Regions from separate parts of the Paenibacillus sp. N119s genome, predicted to be linked through region 2. Evidence: riboswitches for the same ligand, from Rfam matches in the RefSeq annotation. Region 2 holds a riboswitch; each other region holds the start of a gene.
What was found. Region 2 has a riboswitch for glycine ahead of AC5V8P_RS04535 (alanine/glycine:cation symporter family protein). Riboswitches for the same ligand answer to the same signal wherever they lie in the genome.

Region 1: it holds a riboswitch for glycine, as region 2 does, so the genes downstream of both, gcvT (glycine cleavage system aminomethyltransferase GcvT) here and AC5V8P_RS04535 (alanine/glycine:cation symporter family protein) in region 2, are expected to answer to the same signal.
Region 3: it holds a riboswitch for glycine, as region 2 does, so the genes downstream of both, sdaAB (L-serine ammonia-lyase, iron-sulfur-dependent subunit beta) here and AC5V8P_RS04535 (alanine/glycine:cation symporter family protein) in region 2, are expected to answer to the same signal.

Annotation. Positions count from the first base shown of each region.
Region 1 is NZ_JCAJRU010000268.1:449-6,282, forward strand. It holds gene gcvPB (aminomethyl-transferring glycine dehydrogenase subunit GcvPB) at 1-1,354, opposite strand, end outside; gene gcvPA (aminomethyl-transferring glycine dehydrogenase subunit GcvPA) at 1,351-2,706, opposite strand; gene gcvT (glycine cleavage system aminomethyltransferase GcvT) at 2,832-3,932, opposite strand; glycine riboswitch at 4,012-4,108, opposite strand; glycine riboswitch at 4,109-4,208, opposite strand; gene gcvH (glycine cleavage system protein GcvH) at 4,601-4,999, shown strand; partial or broken gene AC5V8P_RS22295 (PTS transporter subunit EIIC) at 5,424-5,834, shown strand, end outside.
Region 2 is NZ_JCAJRU010000019.1:21,419-28,317, reverse strand. It holds gene AC5V8P_RS04545 (MIP/aquaporin family protein) at 1-62, opposite strand, end outside; gene AC5V8P_RS04540 (PTS transporter subunit EIIC) at 379-1,860, shown strand; gene AC5V8P_RS04535 (alanine/glycine:cation symporter family protein) at 2,031-3,449, opposite strand; glycine riboswitch at 3,596-3,691, opposite strand; glycine riboswitch at 3,710-3,786, opposite strand; gene AC5V8P_RS04530 (LacI family DNA-binding transcriptional regulator) at 4,022-4,993, shown strand; gene licT (BglG family transcription antiterminator LicT) at 5,226-6,074, shown strand; gene AC5V8P_RS04520 (beta-glucoside-specific PTS transporter subunit IIABC) at 6,301-6,899, shown strand, end outside.
Region 3 is NZ_JCAJRU010000009.1:38,545-45,443, forward strand. It holds gene AC5V8P_RS02565 (ABC transporter ATP-binding protein) at 1-769, opposite strand, end outside; gene AC5V8P_RS02570 (DUF6359 domain-containing protein) at 1,100-2,704, opposite strand; glycine riboswitch at 2,919-3,033, shown strand; gene sdaAB (L-serine ammonia-lyase, iron-sulfur-dependent subunit beta) at 3,245-3,934, shown strand; gene sdaAA (L-serine ammonia-lyase, iron-sulfur-dependent, subunit alpha) at 3,924-4,823, shown strand; gene AC5V8P_RS02585 (Ig-like domain-containing protein) at 4,983-6,899, opposite strand, start outside.

The DNA.
Region 1 (5,834 bases), on a different contig from region 2:
AAGCATCCAGCGTCTCTTTGCTTTCTGTTTCCGTCGGCTCGATCATGATGCATTCCTCTACATTTAGCGGAAAATAAATGGTAGGTGGATGATAACCGAAATCAAGCAATCGTTTGGCTACATCCAGCGTACGCACTCCAAATTTCTTCAAGCCTCGCCCTGACATGACAAATTCGTGTTTGCAATGCCCAGGGTAAGGCAGGTCAAAATGCGGAGCCAACCGATGCATCATGTAGTTGGCATTGAGTACAGCGCATTCGGATACTCGCTTCAAGCCATCAGGACCGTAGCTGCGGATATAGGCATAGGCACGGACGAGAATGCCAAAGTTGCCGTAAAAGGCTTTGACCCGTCCAATAGAATCTCCCTGCTCCCGGTCCCAGCGGTACATCCCCTGCGAATCACGTACAACAAGCGGCTTGGGCAAATAGGGAATCAGTCGCTGCTTTACGCCGACAGGTCCCGCGCCAGGGCCGCCTCCGCCGTGAGGGGTGCTCATCGTTTTGTGCAGATTGAGATGCACCACATCGAAGCCCATATCCCCGGGGCGGGTAATTCCCATGATGGCGTTGGAATTTGCCCCGTCATAGTAAAGCAGACCACCTGCGTCATGCACGATCGCGGCAATGTCAGTAATTTGCTTCTCAAACAGGCCCAGCGTGTTTGGATTGGTCAGCATGAGCGCAGCGGTGTCGTTGCCTACGGCTTGACGCAGCGCATCCAGATCCACCAGCCCCTCTGGGGTGGAGGGTAGGGTGACTGTTTCGAAGCCCGCGACAGTTGCACTGGCGGGGTTCGTTCCGTGCGAGGAATCCGGCACGAGCACCTTGGTACGTCGCTCACCACGTGCTTCGTGGTACGAGCGGATCATCATCAGCCCGGTCCATTCGCCATGGGCGCCAGCAGCGGGCTGAAGCGTGACGGCATCCATGCCAGTCAACGTAGCCAGATCGTTTTGGAGCGTATACAGCAGCTCCATAGCACCCTGGATGCTACCCTCCGGCTGATAGGGATGGATTTTAGCAAAGCCTGCGTAACGGGCGACATCCTCGTTCACCTTCGGGTTGTATTTCATCGTACAGGAGCCAAGCGGATAAAATCCGTTGTCGACGCCAAAATTACGCTGGGACAGGGCGGTATAATGGCGAATAACATCTACTTCGTATACCTCGGGTAGTGCCGCAGGCTCGCTGCGCAGCGCGTAATCTGGCAAAAGCTCTGCTACCGGGCGACGAGGGACATCGCACTCAGGAAGGGAATAGGCGATGCGACCCGGACGGCTCAATTCAAAAATGAGCGCCTGATCGTGTTCCTGCAACAGCTCTTGTTTCTGATCCTGTCCGGCGTGTGTCATAGCAATCCCTCCAAGGTGTGTACAAATTGGTCGATCTCTTCTTTGGTTCTTTGCTCCGTTACGGCAATCAGCATATGACCAGCAAGCTCCGGATAGTCCCGGCCCAAATCATAGCCTGCAATAAATCCGGCAGCCAGCAGATTGTCCTGAAGTTTGCTCATATCTGTGCCTTCAGGCAGTCTAAGGGCAAACTCATTAAAGGTCGGTGCATGAAACGAGGCAGTTATGCCTTTCAAGCTCAGCAATTGCTCTAATGCGTAGCGACTTTTATGCACATTCAGCTCGGCTACTTCCTGGATACCCTGTCTTCCCATGACGGACAAGTACACTGATGCCGTTAAAGCAAGCAACGCTTGATTGGAGCAAATGTTAGAGGTAGCCTTTTCGCGGCGGATATGCTGTTCTCTCGCTTGCAAGGTCAGCACGAAACCGCGTTTGCCGTTACGGTCTGTGGTTTGGCCTACAATACGACCAGGGATACGGCGCATATGCGCCTGTGAAACGGCAAAGTAACCGCAGGTCGGACCGCCGAGGGAGGACGAGATCCCAAGCGGCTGCGCGTCGCCTACCACAATATCTGCGCCTTGCTTGCCAGGCGCCTCCAATAAGCCAAGCGCCAGTGGGTTGGCACTGACAACCATAAGCCCTTGCTGCGCATGGATGAGGTCAGCCATCGGCTTCAAATTTTCGACGGCTCCGAAAAAGTTGGGGCTCTGAACCAAAACAGCCGCTGTCTGTTCCGATATAGCTGCGGCTAGCGCATCGACATCCGTTACGCCGTCTGAACAGCCAATCTCCACGATGTCCAAATCCAATCCGCGTGCATAGGCTGCCAATACCTGACGTGCCTCTGGATGGACAGACCTTGATACGATGAGCTGTTTACGGCGCGTGGCTGCGGTAGCCAATGAGCCTGCTTCCGCCAGAGCTGTCGCCCCATCGTACATACTGGCATTAGCTACAGCCATGCCTGTCAATTCGCAAATATACGACTGGAACTCGAAGATGGCTTGCAGCTCGCCCTGGCTTACTTCCGGCTGATAAGGGGTATAGGCTGTGTAAAATTCGGATCGTGAGGTGATGTGTTGGATAACGGACGGAATATGATGATCATAAATGCCTGCACCAAGAAAGCTGGCATGTGTATCTGTATTGGCATTGTGTCCGGCCAGTCTGGCCATGTGGCGGGTTAAGGCTCTTTCGTCGAGCCGAGAGGAAAGAGGGAGTTCTCCTTGGTATCGAATAGCCTCTGGAATGTCACTAAATAGCTCATCAATGGATGATACGCCTACCACACGCAGCATTTCGGTTTGGTCTTGTTCGGTCATGGGGAGATAGCGATGCTGCTTCATAGGTTCTGGCTCCTTTCGAAAAGCAAAATTTAGATAATAAATTAGCTAATACATAAACGGAATTGGAAAATCCAGAATTTCATATACGATATGATCGTTTTTTCAGGAATGAAGAGAGTTTAAGATCAGCGTGGCCGTTTATAAAAGGGGGCTGCGACCACCTCCGCACGTAGGCGTTTACCACGAATTTCGACCTCCAGCGGTGTAGATAGGGTACTATAACGACTGTCCACCAGGGCCAGCCCTAGATTGCGCTTCAAGGTGGGCGATTGGGTGCCGGTGGTGACCTCACCGATGTGTTGGCCTTCAGCAAATACCGGATAATGAGCGCGCGGGATGCCGCGGTCCATCATTTCCAGCCCAATCAACTTGCGAGGAATTCCTTGTTCTTTCTGGCGTTGCAGTGCTTCCCTGCCGATAAAATCTCCTTTGTTCAGCTTGACGAAGAAACCTAAACCAGCCTCAAGCGGTGAAATGGTCGCAGATAACTCTTGCCCGTACAGCGGCAGCCGCGCCTCAAAGCGCAGCGTATCGCGAGCACCAAGTCCAGCAGGAATCAGCCCATACGACTCACCGCAACGAAGCAAACCATCCCAGACGGCAGGTGCTTCCTCAGCAGGTATATAAAATTCAAAGCCGTCTTCGCCGGTATATCCGGTTCGCGAGACAAGCGCTTTTGCTCCAAACAATTGCACGTTCTCCTGGAATCGGAAAGATGCCAGATTCGTTATATCTGTATCTGTTGCGGCAGCGGCAATACGTGCTGCTTCTGGTCCTTGCAATGCCAGCAATGCTATTGCGTCAGACACATTCTCCAGATGAACCGATGCAGGTGCGTGGCGAATAAGCCAATCCCAATCTTTGTCGATGTTGGAAGCATTCACAACGAGCATGTAGCGCTCTGGTCCTTTGCGATATACAAGCAAGTCATCCACTACGCCTCCGTCGGGGTAACAAAGGAGTGAATATTGTGCCTGACCCGGTTCCAACTGGCTGACATCATTTGTGGTTACTCGCTGCAAAAAAGCCTCGGCTTCTTTGCCCTCAACCAAAAACTCGCCCATATGCGAGACATCGAATAAACCCGCGCGTTGGCGGACGGCCTCATGTTCTTTTTGGATGCCGCTAAACTGAACGGGGAGCTCCCATCCGCCAAAGTCAATACAACGAACTCCGGGTTGCGTCCCGTAGGACGAATATAGTGGTGTTCTTCGCAAATTAGACATTTTTCCACTCCTATCCAGTGTAATCGGCCAAAACAAAAAGACAGGCTGAAAGAAACGTATAGACGGCGGTCCATACTCTTTTTTCAGCTCTGTCCTTGATACCAGAAAGTTACCCCGGCATGTACCGGGTTTCCCCTTGGGTGATCCGCTCTAATCGCGAATGCTCTCCAGAGATGCGTCCGGCAGAGGTCCTTTTGCCTGAGAGATTCACCTGCAATGCAAGTTTACTCCTTCGGCGCTACCTTTTGGATCAATGGTATGCTACCCGGTCTTGCAGGTAACAACTTGGATCCGATTCGCGTGCATAACTGTCTCACAAACGACAACAGCTATGAGAATCCTTTTGGCAGTCTCTCCCTCCGCGTTCATCCGCGTTTGCAGTTGTCGATGTATTTCCAAAAGCATTTGCTATAACCCATTAATACGCAAATTCATTCAAAATGTCAATAAAAATGTCATATGAAACAATATGAAAAACATTTAATGTATAAATAAGGATATGTAAGCGTTTGTTACAAGTTATTATTTTTGATAGACTATGCTATATAGGTTGGTATGAAGTATTTTTGTTAGTATTATTGACATGGATGTTCTTGTTGTCATAATCTTAACCTGTCTAATACAAGTGATCAAAAGCATTTTATTCATGTGGAAATGAGGCGAAACGGATGAGTGAAGTGAAACAGGAACTTTGGTATACAGACGAACATGAGTGGGTTCAGCGCACAGCGAATGGAACGTTGCGAATCGGCATTACAGACTTTGCACAGCATCAACTGGGTGATATTGTTTTTGTGGAATTACCTGGGGTGGGAACAACGATTGAACAGGGGGCGGAGGTCGGCACAATTGAATCGGTGAAGACAGTCTCCGATCTTTTTGCCCCGGTGGCGGGAACCGTTATGAAAGTGAATGAAGCTCTGGAAAGCACACCTGAACTGGTGAATGAATCTCCCTATGAAAAGGGTTGGATGATCGAAGTAGAATTGAACAATGATGTCGAGGAAGCTGTGGGCAAGCTGCTGTCTGCGGAGCAGTACGAACAGTTGATTTCAGATGAGCAGTAATAAGTAATACAGCATGAATTACTACCTTTTATTTTGATTTTCTGTATGGATCTTGAATTAAATAAGAGCATCGTGAGTCCGCTCGGTTTTTGTATAAAATAGTCGCTATGATCTGACATAGCGGCTATTTTTTTGTTGTTTTTTAGAAGGCGTAATTACGTCACTTCCTCAGATTTAGAAGGGTGTCCCATTAAAAAATATGCAGATTTACAACCATGTTTTTTCGACTAATTTCTATTGTTATCGGCCATATTAAGAAGAATTATGCAGGTATAATGCCTTGGCGTTACTTTAAATTTAAATGTTGTCATCAACGTTCATGACGAAAGTACGTTTTCATTTCGTTGATGAAGATAGCGCTGTCATTTAGTATGAATTTTAAGAAAAGGTAGTGATGCTATTTACTCACAAGGAGGATATGAATATGAGCACAGTGGACACAAAGTCCAGTTCAAGCGGTGGCGCTCGTGTCGCCGTACAACGTTTTGGCCGTTTTCTCAGCGGTATGGTTATGCCGAATATGGGAGCCTTTATTGCGTGGGGATTAATTACAGCACTCTTTATTCCGACCGGGTGGTTCCCGAACGAGGGTTTTGCACAACTGGTTGATCCAATGAAAAATTATTTGCTGCCGCTGTTAATTGGTTATACAGGAGGCACAATGATTCACGGACAGCGTGGAGGTGTGATCGGTGCCATTATGACGATGGGTGTCATTGTGGGGGCCGATATCCCGATGTTCCTGGGCGCAATGGTAGCTGGTCCGCTGGCTGCATGGATATTGAAGAAGTTCGATAAGGCCGTTGAAGGCAAAGTCAAATCCGGTTTTGAAATG
Region 2 (6,899 bases):
ACTCCGCCACCTAGGGCAATGAGAATCATTGTCCCTATGAATTCGGCTGCGTATGGCGACATACAACCAACCTCCTCAATAGATCATCCGATTCTGATCGTTTTCATCGCGCAAAAAAGGAAAGCCATCACAAACCAACCCTGTGCTGTACCATGGGATGTCTGCGTGGCTCTCTTGTCTCCGTCACGATTATTAACTTAAATTTGATATTATATAAGCATGTAAGCGATGTCAACTACGGATTTACGTCTTCTCATATTCTAAAATAATCGTTGACCATGTTAGACTGCCCGATTTATGATGTGAAAAAATGGCTGAATGTAAAGATTTCAGGATGAATACGACACTCCCAAACTTGATGAAGAAGGGAAGAATGTTATGCTGAAATTTCTGCAAAAAATCGGAAAGTCGTTAATGCTTCCAGTGGCTACCTTACCCGCCGCAGGGATTTTGCAAGGGCTAGCTCTCATTAATTATGAAACGGACATTCCACTTGGTTCTGGAATCGGTGGATTTCTGAATCATTATGTCACTCCTTTTCTGAACGAAGGGGCGGGTGCAATCTTCGGCAACTTGGCGCTCATTTTCTCCATCGGTGTTGCTATTGGTCTGGCAGGTGATGCGGTAGCCGCACTTTCGGCAGTCATTGCCTATTTGGTGCTAACCCGTATTTTGGCAGCAGTACCGGGTATATTTGCGTATATTCCCGACGATGTCAAACTGGATATGGGCGTATTGGGCGGTATTTTTATCGGCGGATGGTCTGCTTTTTTATTCAAAAAATATCACAATATTCAACTTCCAGACTGGCTTGGATTTTTTTCAGGCAAACGTTTTGTACCCATGATTACAGCCTTTACGACCATGATTCTGGCCATTCTGCTCGGCATGATCTGGAGTCCGATACAAGATGGAATTGCAGCCTTCGGCAACTGGATAGTCGGCTTTGGCGGAGTCGGATCCATGGTGTTCATGATTGCCAATCGACTACTGATCCCGCTCGGTCTGCACCATGTGTTGAACTCAATCGCATGGTTTCAAATTGGTGACTATACCAATGCAGCAGGTGAAGTCGTTCATGGTGACCTGACGCGTTTTTTTGCAGGCGATGCATCGGCAGGTATGTTTATGTCTGGCTTCTTCCCCATTATGATGTTTGCTCTGCCAGCAGCGGCTCTCGCATTCATCCATACAGCTAGGCCGGAAAAACGTAAAGCGGTCGCTTCCATTTTCATCGGTTCTGCGCTGGCATCGTTCCTCACTGGAATTACTGAACCCCTCGAATTTTCGTTTATGTTCATTGCGCCATTACTTTACGGCGTTCATGCTCTGCTGACAGGGCTAAGCGGTCTGGTCGTATACCTACTAGATGTCAAGCTTGGCTTTTCTTTTTCAGCAGGACTCATTGACTATCTGGTCAATATGAAGCTCTCCACCCACCCATTGCGAATGATCCCAATCGGGCTTGTCTTCGCCTTCGTTTATTACTTTCTGTTCCGCTTCATCATTCTCAAATTCAACCTAAAGACTCCCGGGCGTGAAGACGATATAGATGATGATCTCCTGTCTAAGACTAACGAATCCGTACCTGCTGGAAAGGCGAGCACCTCATCCAACACTCCGTCCAGTCAGGCAGACAAGATCCTAGCCTATCTCGGCGGTTCAGATAATATCCAAAGCATTGATGCCTGTATCACGCGGCTACGCCTTGTCGTCAAAGACGACAAAGCGGTTAACGATCAAGCTCTTAAGCAGCTCGGAGCATCGGGGATCATCAGATTGGGGAACGGTACCCTGCAGGTTATTTTCGGTACTCGGTCCGAAGCTCTGAAAGATGAGATACAACGATTAATGTCATAAGCTAATCCCCTGACTTAAACACGTGCGATCTTCCTATAACAGAAGTTGTTCTCCGGCTGCCATGTAATCATCCCACGTACGGATAGAGGATGATATTCCTCATGTTGGCGATAACATTCAAAAGGGAGTACCCTCAAGCCTGTGATGGCTGAGAGCACCCCTTTTAGTATTTATGAATTAACTGTTTGTCCTTTTTCTTCTACTTGGATAGCAGCCCCTACATTGGCACCTGCAAGAATCCCTTTTTTCTTATTAGGATACAAAGTATTCATATAAGTGCGAGTTTCGGCGACTACAATTCCTGACAAGCCGAGCAATGCAATCAGGTTCGGAAAAGCCATCATTGCGTTAAAAATATCTGCCAGCAGCCAGATGGCATCGAGCTTGATGAACGCGCCTCCGGCAACCAGTATAATAAACAGATAACGGTATGGTTTAATCCACTTGACCCCAAGCAAATATTCAACACAGCGTTCCCCGTAGTAGTTCCAGCCAAGTATCGTTGTGAACGCAAATAAAATAAGGCTAATCGTCACGAGCTCTGCTCCAGCCGGAAAGGCACTGGAAAACGCATGTTGAGTCATCAGACCTCCATCATCATTTCCACTCCATATTCCCGTAACCAGCAATGTAAATCCTGTCAAATTACAAATAATCATCGTATCGATAAAAACGCCCGTCATGGATATTAGCCCTTGTTCTGCGGGCCATTTTGTCTTAGCTGCTGCTGCTGCGATTGGCGCACTTCCCAAACCGGCTTCATTTGCAAAGATCCCTCTGGCAACTCCGCTTCGCATTGCCAGCATAATCGTGGCTCCGGCAAAACCACCCGCCGCAGATGTTGTCGAGAAAGCCCCTTGTAATACTAGCGCGATCGCATGAGGAAGCTCTCCTGCAAACTTAATGAGTACGATTAAACAAACCACGATATAGAGCCCCGACATGAATGGAACAATCTTTGTGGATACCTTGGCGATACTTTTGAGTCCTCCAATCGTAACAACAGCCGTCAACACTGAAATAATGATTGCTGTAACTACTGTTGGCACGCCAAAGCTACTCTCCGTAGAAGAAACGATAGCCTTTACTTGCGGAAAAGTACCGATTCCAAATAATGCTACAAGAATACCAGAAAAGGCAAACAACATCGCCAGCGGCTTGAAACGGCGGCCAAGCCCGTTTTCAATATAATACATCGGACCACCCGAAAATTGTCCGTTCCGGTCTTTAACACGGTATTTAACGGATAATAACCCTTCCGCATATTTGGTTGCCATCCCGAAAAAAGCTGCAACCAGCATCCAGAATAATGAACCGGGCCCACCCAATTTGATCGCTGTTGCGACACCGACGATACTTCCTGTACCTACAGTAGCTGCGAGTGCCGTACTCAATGCTCCAAAGCTACTGACATCCCCGCTGCCTTCGTCCGGCGCTTTACCAATTAGCTTGAGCGCTAAAGGCAATCGAATAATCTGAAGCATCTTCAGACGGATCGTTAGCCACAACCCAGTGCCCATGACGAGAATTAGAAGCGGCGCTCCCCACATCCAACTGTCAATCGTTTCCAATAAATGTACCAAATTCATTTCAACCCGCTCCTCCAGCATATTAAAAAACAAAAAAGAGTCAAATCCGTTGATTCGACTCCTGGAGAGGTTAAAGGCACGAAAAATAAACCAATTTGTACAGGATTTTATCTCTAAAAAGCCTAGAGTATTCCCTGTCACAGGTTATTCGCGTCTCTGTCCTTTTGCCTGAGAGTTTAAGCAGATGTTATTCTGCGGTGCACCTTCGGCGCCCAATTAAGGGTCTCTCCAGAGTTCTGTCCGTTTACGGTCCCCGCATATTGCTGTAACCAGCCTTAGCACCTGAGAGTTTTGCCCCTTCGGTCGGAATTTTCATTCCATCTCCCGCAAACATCAACCAGACATATGAAATTTTTATTTATTATACAGAAAACTTTCAGCTTATTACAAGTGAAAAATTTGTGAAGTCCAACGATAAACTTACAATCCTTGAATCAATATCTCCCGGCAACCGTTCTCCTTTGAAATGCATTAATAGATGCTTTAAAATAGACGTAATGCCCTCATGAGCATCCTAATTGTTGTAACGCGTTTCATATCAAGTATTTTTTTCTTATGTGAGGAGAAGCATCATGTCGAATCTTGATCAAATTGCAAAACTGGCGGGCTTTTCCAAGGCTACGGTATCCAGAGTGTTAAATCAGTCCCCACATGTAAGCCAAGAAACCAGAGCTAAAATATTAAAAATCATGCAGGAGCTGGATTATGTTCCTAATCGAAATGCGATTTCTCTATCCAAGGGTCAGACGCTCCAGATTGGCATCATTACTTCAACTATTAATGAAATTGTTCTGGCCTTTCTGGACAGCTTTGTGGAAATCGCTGGACAATATGAATTCCAAACCATTATTTATACTTCGGGAGAAGACAAGAAGAAGGAGCTTCAGGCTTTCGAGGATTTAAAAAGAAAAAGAGTCGATGCGCTGGTCATCATTTCCTGCGTGAATGACACTGATTTTTTGAGTACCTATTGCAAATATGGCCCCATTGTGGCCTGGCAACGAATGGAGCATACTGATATTCGTTCCGTCGCTATGGATCAGTATGAAGGATACATGCTAGCACTAAAGCATTTGATACAAAAAGGCTATACTCGTATAGCCAATGCCTTTGGTCGTCCAAGCAGCATTAATACCCACAGTAGACAACGAGCTTATAAGCAGATCATGAATGAGCACAATCTGCCAGTGCGGCCGCATTGGAACTATTCTTCTATTTATAACATTCGTGATGGCGAACAGGTCGTACGTAATTTGTTACAGCATCGGGAGGCATTTCCGGAGGCTATTTTGTGTGCTAACGATTATGTAGCCGTGGGCATTCTCTGCGAAGCGCGCAGACAAAAGCTGAGGGTACCGGAAGATCTGGCGATTGTTGGGTTCGATAACACGGAGCTGTCGCACACCATGGGAATTACAACGGTTCAAAATCCCATTATGGCTCAGGCGCAAAATGCTTTTTTCATGCTTTCCCCTGAGCTGATTGGACGCCAGATGAAGCTTCATTCGCTGGAATACAGTCTCATTGAGCGTACGACCACTTAAGGGTCAGTTGACTTGCAAATTAGGCAATTGGGCCTTGATATGAAATATTTTTTGTCGAAAGAGAATAAAAAATGTTGAAATCGCTTTTTTTTGTGCTACAATAGCACTATATCGAAGGATTGTGACCGGTGATGCGGGCAATGCCTGAGTTCAATTGAGTGCTATTGCTAACAATAGTATTGAATTGTGCTTGGGCATTTTTTATTGGTAAAGGATGGGAGGGGGAACTTCAATGATTATTGAGAAGGTGCTCAATAACAACGTCCTGTTGACTAAAAACGATAAAGGCAAAGAGGTCATCGTCATGGGAAGAGGTATTTCCTTCAAAAAAGTGGCTGGCGACCCAGTCGATGATCATAAAATAGATAAGATTTTCATGTTAAATGAAAACGAGTTCACGGCCAAACTAACCGAGCTGCTGAACGATATTCCCGTATCTCATCTGGAGGTCGTGAATGAAATTGTCACCCATGCAGCAGAGGTGCTGGATACGGAGTTAAGTGATAACATTTATTTAACTTTGACCGACCATATTCATTTTGCCATACAGCGGGAAGAAAAAGGATTGGCACTCAAAAACGCGATGCTGTATGAAATTAAACGCTTTTACAAAAAAGAGTTTGCAGTTGGACTGGATGCTCTGCAAAAGATTGAAAATACGCTCGGTGTAAAATTGGGCGAAGATGAAGCTGGATTTATCGCATTGCATATGGTGAATGCCCGGATCGACGGTAACGAGATGCAGGCCACGCTGAAAATGACTGAGATTGTCCAACATATATTAAACATTATTACGTATCATTACGGGATTGTGCTGGATGAGACTTCTTTTAGCTATTCGAGATTTTTGACCCATTTGCAATACTTTGCAATGCGAGTGATTCGCAAAGAGGTCATTTACAGTGGTGAAGAATTTTTGTACAACCAGGTAAAGCAAACCTATACCGAAGCTTTTGCGTGTGCCCAAAAAATTAATGAATACCTAGAAAAAACATATGATCAATATTTAAGCAAGGATGAATATGTATATCTGACGATTCACATTCATCGGGTAACTGAACGTAATAACATTTCAGGCTAAAAAACTTCATATCCTCATCGTTCATGGATTGTGACTGGTAAGGCAGGCAAAACCTAAACTGATGGTGAAATCGACATACCCTTGTAGGAGAAGTGCGTCGTTTTCACCACGAGTTTAGGTTTTTCTTGTTTACAAGGTGAAAAAGATGCACGCCAGCGCATCTTAGCAACAAATGTAAACAGTAAATCCTATCCGTAGCAAGAATAACACTTAAGGAGTTCTGAACATGAGTGATAAAGAGCTATCCAAAAAAATAGTGACTCTCGTTGGCGGCGAAGAGAATGTCAATTCGGTATTCCATTGCGCTACACGCTTGAGATTTAAATTAAAAGATCGTACAAAAGCAGACAAAGCTGCACTGGAAGCAACGCCTGGTGTCATTACAGTGGTGGAAAGCAGCGGCCAGTTCCAAGTGGTCATCGGTAACAATGTAGGTCAAGTGTTTGAGCATATGATGGCAGAAACAAATCTGCAGGATGCGGACAATCCAAATGCGAAAAAAGAAGCATCTTCCGAGAAAACGAATGTTCTCGGCAAAGCAGTCGATATCATTTCGAGCATTTTCTCTCCTCTCTTGGGGGCTCTTGCCGGAGCAGGTTTGCTCAAAGGGATTATGGCCTTAATTTCGTCGCTCCATTGGATTGATACTGCAAGCGGTACGTATCTCATTCTGAACGCTGCTTCGGACAGTGTATTCTATTTCTTGCCTATATTCCTGGCTATTACATCATCTCGTAAATTTAAGACCAATGCCTTTGTATCTGTTGCAGTTGCTGGAGCACTCGTCTACCCAGATGTGATTGCAGCGGTGGACAATCCAGCAAA
Region 3 (6,899 bases), on a different contig from region 2:
GCAAGGAACGCGTATACGGGTGCAGTGGATGCCGGAATAATTCAAAAACATCAGCGCTTTCGACGATTTCTCCGGCATACATGACCACCACACGGTCAGCTACTTCGGCCACAACGCCAAGATCGTGCGTAATCAGAATAATTCCGCTTCCGGTCTCCTGTTGAAGCTGTTTGAGCAAGTCAAGAATTTGCGATTGAATGGTTACATCGAGCGCAGTCGTCGGCTCATCTGCAATAATAAGAGAGGGACGGCAAGCTATGGCAATCGCGATCATCACACGCTGGCGCATCCCTCCTGAAAGTTCATGCGGATACTGTTCATACACGCGCACAGGATTGGGTATATCTACGCTTTCCAGTAGCTCCAGTACACGCTCCCTTTTTTGCTTCGTCGATAGGGACGTATGATAATCGAGGTTTTCCTCGATCTGCTTACCAATGCTCATTAACGGGTTCAGTGCTGTTAGCGGGTCCTGAAAGATCATGCCAATGCCCGCTCCGCGGATTTTATTCATTTGCGCTGAGGAGAGACGGATCAGATCCGTGCCTTTAAAAAGAACCTCTCCTTCGACACGTGTCCGCTCCATGTCATGCAGTTGTGGGATTGAAAGCGCCAGCGCGCTTTTGCCACAACCGGATTCTCCGACCACAGCCAGCACTTCATTGGGGTTGACCGTCAGATCCAGATGGTCGACAGCGGGGTGATATTGATCGTTAATGCGAAAAGATACGGATAACCCTTTGATCTCCAACACAGGTTCGATATTCAATGCGTGCGCTTCCTCCATTCTCCATGGTCTTGTCCCGCTAATTCTCACCATGTTTGATGTTAAAACCTCCCACAAACATTACATACCTTTTTTGTCGGAATAATTTGAATACATCCTATCACCAGTATATGGATATATCAATTAAGATTATGCTATCAACATCATTTAAAAAATCAATGATCCAGCAGCAGCGCGACCTTCCTGGCACAAAATGTAACTAAATAACCAACCACAGGTTAATTTTTATCACAAAAAAAGCTGTTTGATCCCCTATAGAGGACCAAACAGCTCACTAGCACACAACAACTCACTCTGATTTTTTTACATTTGTTACGAAGCCGCTCCATAGGAGCCCGATTTGAACGTTTTTGGATCATACCATTTGTAGCCTGCTGCTGGAGCAGACCAAGGCTCAGGTTGCGGTTCCGTGGAAGCCGCTGGCTCCTCAAACGGTAGAAGCTTCGTGGGCTGATCCAGCGTTAAGCCTGCCACATCGGATAATTTGGTGTAATCCTGCTTCCATGCAAGCCATTGGACCGTTTGTACCAGGAAGGTGGCATCGTCCACTTCCTTGAAACCATCATACGTCTTCTTCGACTGTCCGTTTTCCTCGCGCACATATTTCGGTGTAGCGTCTTCTACAGGAGAAGAATCACCGATAAATGCTGCCTTGCCTTGACCGACCTTGGAGATTGCCGCAAATGGCCCTTCCGCACGGCCCCCGCCGTTATAGACACCCTGATCTACAGCATTGCCCCATTTTTTCGTACCTGTCGGGATATAGGCAATTCCTTTCGCTTTGGTAGGATCAATAATAGCCAGCGTAGAACCCGCATGCATGGCAATTGAACGTACACCCTTGGTAATGCCAAAAGATTGATCTGCAGCTACAATGTCCGTAGCATTCACGTCGCCAAGCGCATTATAGCGGAAACGAACGCCAAAGTTGGTTGCCAGCCAATCAGAGCTAGTCAATCCTTGCATCGCCGGTGATGCTGCTTCTTCTGCAGTCATGCCTTTTGCCGGATTAGTATAGGCTCCACGACGGTAGCCATTCATAACCTCGGAGGCATCCCAACGGTTTTTGTTGCGGTCCGCATTATAGTGGTCGGAGATGAAGAAGACACTTCCCCCGTTATTCACGTATTGTAGCAAAGCCGCCTGCTCGGAAGCTTTAAATGGAACATTCGCTTCACCGATGATGAACACATCATATTGGCGCAGCTTGTCATAGGTTATGGCTTGTTCCCCAAAAGTAAAAGGAATATAGCGGTTCAATTGGTCCACAGTAAAGCCTACATTACGCAATCCATCAGCAAAATCAGAGAAGGCGCCGTCAATGACCCAATCTGCTGCCCCAGCCGTCTGTGCATGCGTATTATCGAACAGCACTTTTTTACCTTTGCCGTCCGGCAATGTCGTACCGGGCTGACCCGGGTTTCCAGGATTAGGCTCGCCTGGATTACCAGGTTCCCCCGGCTCGCTTCCATTCACCAGTTCCACAGCGCTCGGACTTTTTATTCCGCCAAAATTATTATAGGTGCCAAGCGTACCTGTCACACGAATTTTAATGCCGATCAGCTCAGGATGGCCTGTTAGCCCAAATTGTCCTCTGTACGCTGATGACAGCTGCACATCCAGTAGGTTGGACGTGCTACGTTCATTCGCCTGGTCGGCAATCAGTACGTTAAAATCATTCGCAAACGGGGAAGAAAAATTAGCCGTTTTCGATCCGGTAGCATGTCCAACAATGTAACCTTCCACCGTCACCGTACCTCCACTGCCTTGACGCTGAAGGGCTTCAGCTACTGTCAGTGCTCCCTCTGCTTTGACCTGACCGAATGGAACGAAGATGCCGATCAGCAGCGATACGATCGCCGCCAGATGCAGCATTCCTTTCAAGCGTGAACCTGTGAACCGCAAGCCTTTTACCATACGTCAATATCCCTCCTATAATTCCATAAATGTACTTGTCCTCTATCAGATTAGCTATCAATCTTCTAATTCCTTCCTGGTTTGATCCATAATTATGTAAATTTTAATCTTTTTTATTGGAAACACACCTGTTTATGTAAAAATCGAACCCTGCGATTGACAGCGAGCGCGGCATACATTACGCTAAGGGAGATATGTAGAACGGTATACGCGAATGAAGATGACGGGAGAGTCTGTCCAGAGGCTTACACGCTGGCGGCACCGAAGGAGCAAACTGCCAGCGCCCGGCTGGCGGATAATCTCTCAGGTCCATGTATCGTCATCTGACGCAACTCTGGAGAGAGCGCAAGCCACCCAAGGGGTAAGGCGGTATGGACACCGCACGAAACTCTCAGGTAACGAGGACAGAGATAAGGGAAATTTCCTTATCCTGTCCTTTTTTGTGCTCACATCGTACGTCAGCATCAGGAACCGTCATATCCGCGCAAAGACGCGAAAATACAATATACTATGGTAGTAGAACATACAGGGGGCCACACCATGCGTTTCAAAGATGTATTTTCCATTATCGGTCCGGCCATGACCGGACCCTCCAGCTCACATACCGCCGGTGCGGTGCGGCTTGCACGCGTTGCCCGGCACTGGCTCGGGGCGCAGCCTGACCGCGCCCGCATGACACTGTACGGCTCCTTCGCCGACACGTACAAAGGACACGGTACCGACCTGGCACTCATCGCAGGCCTGCTCAATTACGATACGGACGATCATCGGATTCCCGATGCCGAGCAATGGGCGGAGCAGGCTGGAATGGCCGTAGAATTTGCCGTTAGCGGACTCCCTGCGCCCCATCCAAACACCGTCCGTTTCGAGCTATGGAAAGGCGAGGATCAGCGCACCCTGCTCGGCTCCTCCATCGGAGGCGGCAGTATCCATGTCCAGCAGCTCAACGAATTCCGAGTTAACCTGACCGGAGAACTGCCTACGTTGGTGCTTCTCCACTCGGATAAGCCCGGTACTTTGGGTGCGGTGACTTCAGCGCTAGGCGCTGCTGACATTAACATTGCTTATATGCATGTGGATCGCAAAGGCCGGGATGGTGAAGCACTTACCGCCATTGAAACGGACAGTCCTCCTACGGCTGAACTGATTGCCAAACTGCGTTCTATACCTCATATGTATGAAATTAAAATGATTAATCTGAAAAAAGGAGCTGAATCCGATGCGGTTTAGCCATCTGCATGAAATCAGCGCGATATGCGCTGAGGAATCCACCACGATTGGCCGCCTAATGATTCAAGAACAAATACAAGAGACGAATACAACGGAAGAAGAAATCTTCCGCCAAATGTCTGATTATTATGAAGTCATGAAGGAAGCCGTTCATCGTGGTCAGACGCAAGATACCGTATCCCGCAGCGGATTGACGGGCGGGGACGGCAAGCGTCTGGCCGAGTATCTGCGGACAGGGGAGACCTGCTCCGGCGACGCCTCCGCGCTCGCTATGGCTTATGCACTCTCCGTGTCTGAGGTGAATGCGTCCATGGGACGCATTGTCGCCACACCCACTGCTGGCTCTTGCGGCGTCATCCCTGGCGTGTTCATTAGTGCACAGGAGCGGTTCGGCTGGGATGACGAGCATATGGTGTACGGCTTGTTCGCAGCCGGAGCTATTGGCTACGTCATCGCCAACAATTCTTTCATTTCCGGCGCGGAGGGAGGCTGTCAGGCTGAGATTGGATCAGCCATTGGGATGGCCGCCGGTGCAATGGTCGAGCTGCGCGGCGGCACGCCTGAACAGGCCGTCCACGCTGTAGGCCTAGCGCTCAAGAACACGCTCGGTCTGATTTGCGACCCCGTTGCCGGGCTCGTCGAGATTCCGTGCATCGTGCGCAACGGGCTGGGCGCCGTGACTGCACTTGCCGCAGCGGATATGGCTTTGGCGGGAGTGCGCAGCGCCATTCCGTCTGACGAAGTCATTGACGTAATGCTTGAAGTCGGCAGCGCGATGCCGTCGAAGCACCGCGAGACCGCCAAAGGCGGCTTGGCCCAGACACCGACTGGCAAGCGTTTGACCGAATCCCTTACACGCAACACACTGGCCAAGAAAGATAAGTCGTAGTTTCTAAGCCTTAAACCAACTACTTTTCCTCTATAAAACAAGACGAATATTTCTCCCCTACATTCTCCAAGGGAAAGAGAATTCGCCCTTAAAAATAAAGGAGCAAGCATACGTCTAGGGACGACATGCTTGCTCCTTTTCTTTTCAATCGATTACAGATTACTGGACAGTTACCTGTACCTTCGTCATTTTACCTGCATATTTTACGGTAATTACAGCTTTGCCCTTGCCCTGTGCCTTAATGTTACCGTCTTTGACGGTCGCAACAATAATTCTGGACGAGGACCAGACGGCCGGCTTGGAGACATCCTTCTCCGACTCATCCTTATACGTCGCTGTAGCTGTAACCTTAGCCAGCTGCCCTGCCTTCAAGGTCAAAGCGACTTCGTCCGTTTGCAAATATTTAAGCGTATCAACATCTACAGGCACGCTGATCACTTTCCCGCCGAACTTCGCCTGAATGTTAGCTTTACCATAACTAACTGCGGTAACCTGACCCTTTTTGACAGTGGCGACCCTATAATTGGAGGTTTTCCATTCCGCTTGGGTCGTAACATCCTTTTCTTTACCATCACTGGATTTAACCACAATGGAAATGGTTTTTTGGTCTCCGGATTTGAGGGATAACGCAATGGCATCCGCTTCAATCTTTTGCGCTACGTCTACTTCTACCGTAAACGTAATGGTTTGCTTGCCATAGGAAGCCGTGACCGTTGCCTTACCGTTGGCATTCGCTTTAATCAAACCTTCGCTAACTTCAACGACCTTGACGTTGCTAGTAGACCAGGTGGCATCCTTGGTTACATCTGTTTTTGTACCGCCACTCTTAACGCCAGTTACTTTCAGTTGCTTTGTTTCCTGAGCACCGAGCACAATGACACGCGAATCGGTTTCCAGACGGTCTACAAGGCCTACTTGCACGTTAATCGTCAGTTTTTTGCCATTGTAGGTCGCTGTAATCACTGCTTTACCAGTCGCTTTACCCGTAATCGTTCCCTTGGACACAGAAGCAATATCTTCCGCACTTGAAGTCCATTCTGCATCCTTTGTAACATCTTCCTTACGCCCGTCCGCATAAGTAGCCGTCAGAGTCGCAGTATAATCCTCATTAATATCTATTGTTGCCGCTTTAGAGGACAAAGATAGATCACCAGGTACGTTTACGGATACGGTAGCTGTGGCTGTTTTGCCGCCATAAGAAGCTGTGATCGTTGCCTCACCTGTTTTATAACCTGTGACTTCTCCCCCGCTGACAAAAGCAACATCTTCATTACTGGACTTCCACTCTGCTTTACTTGTGATATCTTCTTCCGTCCCTGTTACATAGGTTGCGGTCAGCTTGAGCTTTTTGGATTCCTTAGCATTCAAGCTCAGCTTGTCCTCGCTTAAATCCAGAAATCTAGAGGTTTCGACATCTGCTTTAATGGAAACGGACTTATCTCCATACTTAGCGTTCACCGTAGCCGAACCCGCTCCAATGGCCATAATCGTTCCTTTATTCACTGTTGCAATTTTTTCATCGCTTGATGTCCAAGTAGCTTTATCTGTGATATCTGTTACCGTTCCATCCGGGTACACAGCAGATACCTGTATTTTCTTAGATTCATCCAAACGGAGAAAAATATTAGTTTCGCTGGCTTTCAGCTTATTCGTCTGATCCACATCCACCGCAATCGTAGCCGACATCGTGCCATATTTACCTGTAATTGTCGCCTTCCCTGTGCTATAGCCGGTAATAGTGCCTTTCAGAACATCTGCCACGGCTGTATTGCTGGAGCTCCATTCGGCAGACTCTGTAACATCCTGAGTCGATCCATCCGGGAACGTGGCTGTTAATTTAACCTTCTCCGTATCCTTTAACAAAAGAGAAACCTCTGATGTACTGGCATCCAGCCGTTTAACCTGCTCCACCTGTACAGCAATCGTTACGTTCTGTTGTCCATATACAGCCTTAATATTAGCTGAACCTGCTCCCCGAGCAGTAACTAATCCGTTGACTACAGTCGCTACCTTCTGATTATCCGAAGTCCAGGCCGCATCACCAGAAACCTGAGCTGTTGTATTATCACTGTAGGT